2 regions of the Cupriavidus sp. TMH.W2 genome follow, and region 1 is predicted to be linked to the other one. Evidence: predicted binding sites of a transcription regulator. Region 1 holds the regulator's gene; the other holds the start of a gene.
What was found. The regulator HrcA, encoded in region 1, represses chaperone genes, less so after heat shock. The targets are predictions, from matches to a motif close to TTAGCACTCNNNNNNNNNGAGTGCTAA.
Positions count from the first base shown of each region.

Region 1 (4,880 bases):
CGCGGTGGTCGGGATGGGCGTCCCGGGACGGCTCGGGCGCGCCGGCCGGCGGTTCGGTGCTCATGGTTAGCTCCAAAAGGACAAAACGCCCGGGCCAGCAGGCACCGGGCGTCAGGTCAGGAGCCGGGAGCGGCACGCCGCCGCATCCCGGCCGCTTGCCCAGGTGCCGATTTACTTCGGTGCCGCCACCGTCACCAGCGCCGGCCGCAGCACGCGTTCGGCAATGGTGTAGCCGCGCTGGAGCACGGACACCACGGTGTTGGCCTCCTGTTCCGCCGGCACCATCGAGATGGCCTGGTGGCGGTGCGGATCGAATTTCTCGCCCACCGGGTTCAGTTCAACGATCTTGCCGCGCTCGAAGGCCGTGGCCAGCTGGCGCGCGGTCAGTTCCACGCCTTCGCGCAGCTTGGCGATATCGCCCGAGCCGTCGGCCAGCGCGGCCTGCAGGCTGTCCATGACCGGCAGCAGGTTGTCGGCAAAGTTCTCGATAGCGAATTTGTGCGCCTTGGCGACATCTTCCTGCGCCCGGCGGCGGATGTTCTCGCCTTCGGCAACCGCGCGCATGTACAGGTCATAGTGCTCGCGCGCCTTGGCTTCCAGGGCGGCCAGCTGGGCCGCCGCGTCGTCCACGACAGCGGCTTCCGGCGCGCCGGCCTCCTGGCTGGCGTTGGCGGCGGTGGCCGCCTCGTCGCCCGCGGGCGTCGGCGTCTGGGTGGATGGCGTCTGCTTCTGTTCTTCCATGTCGATCCGTATCAATACATTGTCGCGGCCCGCCGATGGCGCGGCTGCGGGTGGTAAATCGGCGTGTGTCCGGCTCAGGTGGTGGCACGGCGCCAGTTTTCAAGTGTGGCGCCGGCGAGACGCGGAAATACACCGTTACAAAGCGTGGCCAAATGCAATCGAGGCCTTATTGCTTTGCTGCATTGCACTCACTAAGATTCTTAGTAAGAAAAATGACAAAAATACCGGGAGCCTTGGAGATGGTTCATTTCTGTGCCTCTTCCGAAAGGTTGGCCATGCACAAGCTGCCAGTCGTGACGCTCTGCCTCGTGGCCGCATTGGCGGTCATGACCGTCTTTATCTGCCTTTCCGGCGCATTCACCCCGCGCGATACGGAGTATGGCAGCGGCAAGGCGGTGTTCAAGCACTACATCGTCCCCTTCGTCATCCAGCAGGAATAGGTCGCTGGCATCCAATACCGCTGCGCGGCGGCGCCGGAGTCATCCGGGCCGCCGCGTTGTCGTTTCAGCCCTTCAGGTGATCGATCCGGCGCCGGTCGCGCTTGGTCGGGCGCCCCTGGATCTGGGCCGATGGCTCGGGCTCCAGGCGCCGGCGCTCGGCATCGGCCAGCCGGCGGGACTGGCTTTCGGCACTTTCCTCATACAGCGTCTGCGCCACCGGCGCCGGGCCGCGCGCCGGGGCAATGCCCTTGACCACCAGTTCCCAGCGCTGCTGGTGCGCTTCCAGCACGACCTTGTCGCCGGGCTTCACCTCGCGCGAGTTCTTGCACGGCTGGCCGTTGACGCTCACCTTGCTGCGCTCCACCGCTTCGGCGGCCAGCGAGCGCGTCTTGAAGAAGCGCGCGCACCAAAGCCATTTGTCGATGCGCTGGCGCGCACCCGGCTCGAAATCCACGTTCATGCCGCCGCCCCCCGGGTCTGCGCGCGCGTGCGCCGCGCTTCCAGTTCATGCGGATGCGGCGTGGCCAGCGGCCAGCCCTGCAGGTGCTGCAGCGCGATCTCCGCCATCGCCGCGACCCACGGCGCGGCATCGTTCATGCACGGAATGAAGTGGAAGTCCTTGCCGCCCGCGACCTTGAATTCAGTCTGCCCTTCCATGGCGATCTCTTCCAGCGTCTCGATGCAATCAGCCGGGAAGCCCGGGCAGAACACGTCCACCCGCCCCGCGCCGACCTTGCCCAACTCAGCCAGCGTTGGCGCGGTATAGGGCTGCAGCCATTCCGCCTTGCCGAAACGAGACTGGAACGTCACTTGATATTGCCCGGGCTGCAGCCCAAGCGCCTCGCCCAGCAGGCGGCCGGTCTTCAGGCACTCGCAGTGGTAGGGGTCGCCCAGCTCCAGCGTGCGCCGCGGCACGCCGTGGAACGACAGGATCAGCTTGTCGCCGCGGGCAAAGTCCGGCATGCCGTGCTGCGTCCAGTAGGCGCCGACCTGCTGGTGCAGCGCCGAGATATAGGCCGGGTGGTCATGGAAATGCTTGACCAGCCGCAGTTCGGGCTGGTTGCGCCACTGGCCCAGCACGCGGAACACCTCGTCGAAGGCCGTGGCCGTGGTGGTGCCCGAGTACTGCGGATACATCGGCAGCACCAGCACCTGCTCGCAGCCCTGGTGGCGCAGCGCCTCCAGCACCGAGGCGATCGAAGGGTTGCCGTAGCGCATCGCGCACGCCACCGTCACTTCGTGGCCGTGCTGGTGCATCAGGCGCTGCAGCGCATGGGCCTGGCGCTCGCTGTAGACCAGCAGCGGCGAACCCGTCATATGGGCCTCGCGCAGCCAGATCGATTCGTATTTCAGCGCCGAGGCGCGCGAGCGCAGCGGCAGGATCACCCCGTACAGCAGCGGCAGCCAGGCCGCGCGCGGGATCTCGACCACGCGCGGGTCGGACAGGAATTCCTTCAGGTAGCGCCCCACCGCCTTGGGTGTGGGGGCGTCCGGGGTGCCCAGGTTGACCAGCAGGATCGCCGTGCGCGGCGCCTGGCCGTGCTGGTAGGCCGGTTCGGGAGAAAACGTCATGTCGCTTCCGTATTGGCACGGTGCCCGGATGGCACCGGTGCGGCGCAACGGCGATTGCCGCGCTCGCCAGGAATGGAGCCGCTTGTCAGACCAGCCAGTCTTTCCACTAGTTCTGGCTCAGGGCGCTGGACAGCAGCCGCGCGGTGATGTCGACGATAGGAATCACGCGCTCATAGGCCATGCGCGTGGGGCCGATCACGCCAAGCGTGCCGACGATCTGCCCGTCAACCTCGTACGGGGCGGTGATGACCGCCATGTCTTCGATCGGCACCAGCCGGCTCTCGCCGCCGATAAAGATCTGCACGCCCTGCGCATGGCTGGACACGTCCAGCAGCTGCAGCAGGCTGGTCTTGTGCTCGAACACGTCGAAGAGGCGCCGCAGCTTGTCCATGCTGGAGGCCAGGTCGTCAACTTCCAGCAGCTTGCGCTCGCCGCTGATATAGACGTGGTCGTCGTCCTCGTCCGCGACGGTGCTGCCGGCCTCGACCGCGGCCTGCATCAGTTGCGACATGTCGCGGCGCAAGTCCTGCAGCTCGACCCGCAGGTGGCCGCGCACTGTGTCGAAGCTCATGCCGGCATAGTGCGAGTTGAAGAAGTTGGCCGCCTCGATCAGCTGAGCCGGCGTGTACGGCAGTTCGGTCTGGATGATGCGGTTTTGCACGTCGCCCTCGGGGCTGACGATGATCAGCAGGATGCGCTTGTCCGACAGCCGCATGAATTCGATCTGCCGGAATGCCTGCGCGCGGCGCGGTGTCATCACCACCCCGGCAAAGTGCGACAGGTTGGACAGCGTGCGCGCGGCCGCCGTGATCATGCGCTGCGGCCCCAGTTGCTGGCCGCCCAGCTGGTCCTGGATCTGGCCGGTCAGCTCGGCCAGGTCGGCGTTGCGCTCGAGCGGCTTGGCCGTCAGCATCGAATCGACGAACAGCCGGTAGCCGCGCGGCGTCGGGATCCGGCCGGCGGAGGTGTGCGGACTGGAAATGAAACCCATTTCCTCCAGATCGGACATCACATTGCGGATCGTCGCCGGCGACAGGTCCAGCCCCGAGTACTTCGACAGGGTGCGGGAGCCGACCGGCTGGCCTTCGGCGATGTAGCGCTCGATCAGGGTCTTGAGCAGCGTTTTGGAACGTTCATCCATGATGCCCCGATTTTACGCAAGTTTTGGACCTTCTGGCGCCCGGCCCGGGTGACCTGCCGGCCCCTGCTGACAACCGTCACGGCGGTATGGTCTAATCCCCGCATGTCCGCCCCCCCTAAAGCCAGCGCCGTGCGCACTCCATTCAAGACCGTCGCCCTGGTGGGCCGGTACTCCACTGCCGGCATCGAAGGGCCGCTGGAGGAGATCGCCTCCTATATCCTGCGCAACGGCCAGGATGTCGTGTTCGAGCGCGAGACCGCGCTGGCCACCGGGCTGACCGGCTACCCTGCCCTGTCCGCCGAGGAAATCGGCCGGCAGGCCGACGTGGCCGTGGTGCTGGGCGGCGACGGCACGCTGCTGGGCATCGCCCGTCAGCTCGCCGGCCACAACGTGCCATTGATCGGCGTCAACCACGGGCGGCTGGGCTTCATGACCGATATTGCGCTCGACGACGCGCATACGGTGCTGCCCGACATGCTCGACGGCCGCTACGAGGCCGAGACCCGCCTGCTGCTGGAATCGCGCGTGGTGCGCGACGACATGGACATTTTTTCAGCGCTGGCCCTGAACGACGTGGTGGTGAACCGCTCGGGCATCTCCGGCATGGTCGAGCTGGCGGTGTCGGTGGACGGCAACTTCATGTACAACCAGAGGTCCGACGGCCTGATCGTGTCGACCGCCACCGGCTCGACCGCCTATGCCCTGTCCGCCGGCGGCCCGATCCTGCATCCGACGCTGTCGGGCGTGGTGCTGGTGCCGATCGCCCCGCACGCGCTGTCGAACCGGCCGATCGTGCTGCCGCACGATGCCGAGGTCACCATCGAAGTGGCCAGCGCGCGCGATGCCAGCGTCAACTTCGACATGCAGTCGCTGACCTCGCTGCTGCCGGGCGACCGCATCGTAGTGCGGCGCTCGGGCAAGACCATCAACTTGCTGCACCCGGTCGGCTACAACTACTACGCCACGCTGCGCAAGAAGTTGCACTG
Region 1 is NZ_CP193792.1:1,115,504-1,120,383, reverse strand. It holds gene ACREYQ_RS05230 (thioredoxin family protein) at 1-64, opposite strand, end outside; gene grpE (nucleotide exchange factor GrpE) at 172-741, opposite strand; gene ACREYQ_RS05220 (hypothetical protein) at 1,017-1,181, shown strand; gene ACREYQ_RS05215 (RNA-binding S4 domain-containing protein) at 1,246-1,641, opposite strand; gene hemH (ferrochelatase) at 1,638-2,753, opposite strand; gene hrcA (heat-inducible transcriptional repressor HrcA) at 2,860-3,894, opposite strand; gene ACREYQ_RS05200 (NAD kinase) at 3,997-4,880, shown strand, end outside.

Region 2 (4,880 bases), 380 kb from region 1:
CTCGCACCCGCGGGGGTTTTTCTTTGACAGCCTGCCCGTGAGGGCAGTCGGTAGGCGATGAATTACATCATGCCTTCCATGCCGCCCATGCCGCCCATGCCGCCCGGCATTGCCGGAGCCGACTCTTCCTTCGGCGATTCGGCAACTGCGCAGTCCGTGGTCAGCATCAGCGAAGCCACCGAAGCGGCGTTCTGCAGTGCGGTGCGGGTGACCTTGGTCGGGTCCAGCACGCCCATTTCGACCAGGTCGCCGTACTCGCCCGAAGCCGCGTTGTAGCCGTAGTTGCCCTTGCCTTCGATAACCTTGGCAACGACCACCGAAGCTTCTTCACCGGCGTTCAGCACGATCTGGCGCAGCGGCTCTTCCATGGCGCGCAGCACGATCTTGATACCGGCGTTCTGGTCGGCGTTGTCGCCGGTCAGTGCCGAGATCGCAGCACGGGCACGCAGCAGGGCCACACCGCCGCCGGGGACGATGCCTTCTTCCACCGCAGCGCGGGTGGCGTGCAGGGCGTCTTCCACGCGGGCCTTCTTTTCCTTCATTTCGACTTCGGTGGCAGCGCCAACCTTGATCACGGCAACACCGCCGGCCAGCTTGGCCACGCGCTCTTGCAGCTTTTCACGGTCGTAGTCCGAGGTCGCTTCTTCGATCTGGGCGCGGATTTGCTTCACGCGGCCTTCGATCGCACCTGCGTCGCCGGCGCCATCGATGATGATGGTGTTTTCCTTGCCGATCTCGATGCGCTTGGCCTGGCCCAGGTCGTTCAGGGTGGCCTTTTCCAGCGTCAGGCCGATTTCTTCAGCGATGACGGTGCCGCCGGTCAGGATGGCGATGTCTTCCAGCATGGCCTTGCGGCGGTCGCCGAAGCCCGGGGCCTTGACGGCGGCAGTCTTCAGGATGCCACGGATGTTGTTGACCACCAGGGTCGCCAGGGCTTCGCCCTCGACGTCTTCAGCGATGATCAGCAGCGGGCGGCCAGCCTTGGCCACTTGCTCCAGCACCGGCAGCAGGTCGCGGATGTTCGAAACCTTCTTGTCGAACAGCAGCACGAACGGGCTGTCCAGCTGGACAACCTGCTTTTCCGGGTTGTTGATGAAGTACGGCGACAGGTAGCCGCGGTCGAACTGCATGCCTTCCACGACTTCCAGCTCGTCGGCCAGCGACTTGCCGTCTTCAACCGTGATCACGCCTTCCTTGCCGACCTTGTCCATGGCTTCGGCGATGCGCTCACCGATCGAGGCGTCGCTGTTGGCCGAGATCGCGCCAACCTGGGCGATTTCCTTGCTGGTGGTGGTGGGCTTGCTGACCTTCTTCAGCTCTTCCACGGCAGCGCCGACAGCCTTGTCGATGCCGCGCTTCAGGTCCATCGGGTTCATGCCGGCGGCCACGTACTTCATGCCTTCGCGCACGATCGACTGGGCCAGCACGGTAGCGGTGGTGGTACCGTCACCGGCGTTGTCGCTGGTCTTGGAAGCCACTTCCTTGACCATCTGGGCGCCCATGTTCTGCAGCTTGTCCTTCAGCTCGATTTCCTTGGCCACGGACACACCGTCCTTGGTCACGGTCGGGCCGCCGAAGCTGCGCTCCAGCACCACATTGCGGCCCTTCGGGCCCAGGGTCACCTTCACTGCGTTGGCGAGGATGTTCACGCCTTCGACCATCTTGGCACGGGCGGCGTCGCCGAACACTACGTCTTTTGCTGCCATGTTCTGATTCTCCTGAATTCTGTACGGGTGGGGTTCTGCAAGTAACGGATTACTTGTTCACCACGGCCATGATGTCTTCTTCGCGCATGACCAGCAGTTCCTGGCCTTCCACCTTCACGGCCTGGCCGGCGTACTTGCCGAACAGCACGCGGTCACCCACCTTGACGTCGAGGACAATGTTGTTGCCCTTGTCATCCTTCTTGCCGGGACCGACGGCGAGCACTTCGCCTTGGTCGGGCTTTTCGGCAGCATTGTCGGGAATCACGATACCGGACGCGGTCTTGGTTTCGTTGTCCAGACGCTTCACGATCACGCGGTCGTGCAAAGGACGCAGATTCATACGGACTCCTAGATACAAAAGTGAGTTTTTAATCACAAATCGGCCGGCTACCGAGGCGACGGCCGTCAGAAATGTTCAGGTGTCGCAGGAGGCTGTTAGCACTCACCCCTGACGAGTGCTAATTATAGGGACGGGGTAGGGGCATTTCAAGACAGGGGGAAGATGCGGGTTTTCCCGAGGGCGTTGCCGAGAATCACTCAGCGTTGAAATCTACCCACTTGGTTTTGAACGCAGACATTGCCGACTTTGTGCAGTGCGCTCGGCAAAGTTTCTTATAAATCAGCAGGTTATCCCTGACCTGCGACCAGGCGGGCTTGTAGGAGCAAAGCCGCCGCTTCATCGGCGTATGCCTGACAGCGCAACCTGACCTTGCTGCCTAGACTGGGCTTGTCGACGCACCTGCCTCGGCAGGTTGTGCGGCATAAGTTGCGCCGCGCCTCATGCGCCGGCGCTTCCGACAATAACCCTGGAGGTGTTCCATGGATCCGAAACAGCCCGCTCGCCATACCCGAATCGCCAGCGTGATTGCGGCAGGCCTGGCAGGCCTCAGCTGTGCCGCGGCCATTGCGCAGACCACCGCAACCCCCGCTACCCCGGCCACGCCGGCAACGCCTGCTGCCCAGGGCATGGGCATGCCAGCAACACCGGCAATGCCTGCCACTGCGGCCAGCCCGGCCGGCGGCGGTCAGGGCGTGCCGCCCGGCATGACCCAGATCCAGCCGCCGAAGGACCCGCTGGTCGAACGACGCGAGGCGCGCCAGAAGGCCGCCGCCGAATACAAGGCCAAGAAGAAGGCAGCCAAGGGTGAGTACAAGCAAGACGTCGGCGCTGCCAGGCAGGAACGCACGGTTGAAAACAAGGCGGCGGACGCAACGGCCAAGCAGGAGATGGCTGCACCGAAGCAATAGCATCAGCCGTTGCACGATGGTGGCCGGGCTCAGCCGGCCACCCCGCAAGGATCAGTCGGCCAGGCCGCTGCTGTCGATATAGCCCAGCGCTTCGCGCACCGCGCGCCGGGCCTTGAGCACGTAGCAGACCTGGCGCTCGCGGATGGACAGTGCCACCACTTCGGCCTGCAGCATTTCCTGGAACATGTGTGCGGCACGCGGCAGGCTCAGCCCGGCCAGTTGCGCCAGTGCGGAGGCGGGCAGCCCGTCCTCGCCGGCGTCCAGCAGCGCGCGGCAGATCGTGGCCCGCGCGGGTTCGGTCATCAGGGCAAGCGTCAGGGCGCTCTCTTGGGTCTCCATGGCCACACCTCGGTCCTCTGGCGTTGTGCGCCGCCGCCCACGACGGGCGGCGGCCGGCCCTCTCCAGGTGCCGTTCCCCAATGTTCTACGCGGCTCGCAGGGCAAAGGCAATAGGACCGCCCACGGGCTGCGCGATTACAACACCAACCGTCACGCCCGCGGGCTCGCCAGGGATCCGACGGGCAGAGTCTATGTGACCTCGATCACGCCGTTCATGGTCTCATGCCCCGATCCGCAGAAGATGTCACAAAGGAAGCCATAGTTGCCGCTGCCGCGCGCCGTTGCCGGCAAACGCACGGTCACGCCTGGCGGCACGTCGGCACGCACGCCGAAATCCGGCACGCCGAAGCCCATGATCACGTCCTGCGCGGTCAGTTCGAATACGACCGCCTCGCCGGCACGCAGCGGGATGCGGTCCGGGGTAAAGACGAACTTGCGCGCGTGGACGCGGATGACGCGCGGCTCAGCCGCATCGCCGCGTCCGGCACCGGCCAGCATGGCCGCCCCAAGGCCAAGCATCCATCCCAGCGCCGCGCGCCGTCCGACCATCGATGACCTCCTCATGGCAGGCTCCGCTCAGGTCGCGATCGGCTGCTCGGCCAGCGCGAACGAGCCGGGTGCCGCCTTTGCTTCGATCTCGCGCCAGCCCAGCCCGCGATAGGGCTGCGCGGCGTCCCACGGCACCGGCAGGCGCTGCGGCTGCGAGCCGGGCGGCGGCAGCGGGAACATCAGCGAGCGCGCGGCATGATGCGCAATATGGCCGGTCATGTGGTGATGTTCCTGATGGATATGGCCATAGAACACGGTCACGTTCGGATAGGGCATCAGGGTGTCGATCACCTGCGCGCCGTCGCGCGTGGCCCAGTCCCATTGCGGATACAGGTCGAACAGCGGACGATGCGTGAACACCACGATGCGCGCCCCCTTCGGTTGCCGTGCCAGGTCCGCGGCCAGCCATGCGCGCTGTGCATCCCCGACCCGTCCGGCCGGATCGGAAACGTTGTCCAGCACAATGAAATGCACGCCCTTGTGATCGAAGGTGTAGTGCGCCGGCCCAAACAGCTCCTGGTAAGCCGCGCCGGCGTCGAGGCCGGCATCGTGCTCGCCCGGCATCAGGTGGACCGCCTTGACCTCCAGGGCGGCAATGACCGACTGGAACTCGCGCAGGCGCCGCCGCCGTTCCTGCGGATCGTCGGTGGTGTGGGTGAGATCGCCGGTGAACATGATGAAGTCGGGCGGCTGACGCAGCGCATTGACGGCGGCGACGGCCTTGGGCAGGGTGCCGCGCGCATCGGGATTGGGCGGCCCCTGGAAGCCCCAGTGCGAGTCCGACAACTGCACGAAGTAAAAGTCCTCATCGCGCCCGAAGGCCCAGCCCGGCAGCCCGGACGCAAACACCGCGCCCCCGGCAGCGCTTGCCAGCCTCAGGAAATCGCGTCGCTTCAGTGTATTCATGGTGCCTCCGTCCATGGTCACAGGGGTGTTCCTGTCATACCGGCTTGCGAGCAGTTTTATTCCCGGCATTACCGATCCGCGAAAAATTCAGGCGTCGCGGGAATAAACTGCATGGAACACCGGTATACCCCG
Region 2 is NZ_CP193792.1:738,119-742,998, reverse strand. It holds gene groL (chaperonin GroEL) at 63-1,706, opposite strand; gene groES (co-chaperone GroES) at 1,756-2,046, opposite strand; gene ACREYQ_RS03470 (hypothetical protein) at 2,526-2,954, shown strand; gene ACREYQ_RS03465 (ArsR family transcriptional regulator) at 3,006-3,293, opposite strand; gene ACREYQ_RS03460 (cupredoxin domain-containing protein) at 3,483-3,857, opposite strand; gene ACREYQ_RS03455 (metallophosphoesterase family protein) at 3,870-4,748, opposite strand.
Region 2: a site for HrcA is predicted at 2,142-2,168, ahead of groES (co-chaperone GroES). Genes of this name have one in related genera too.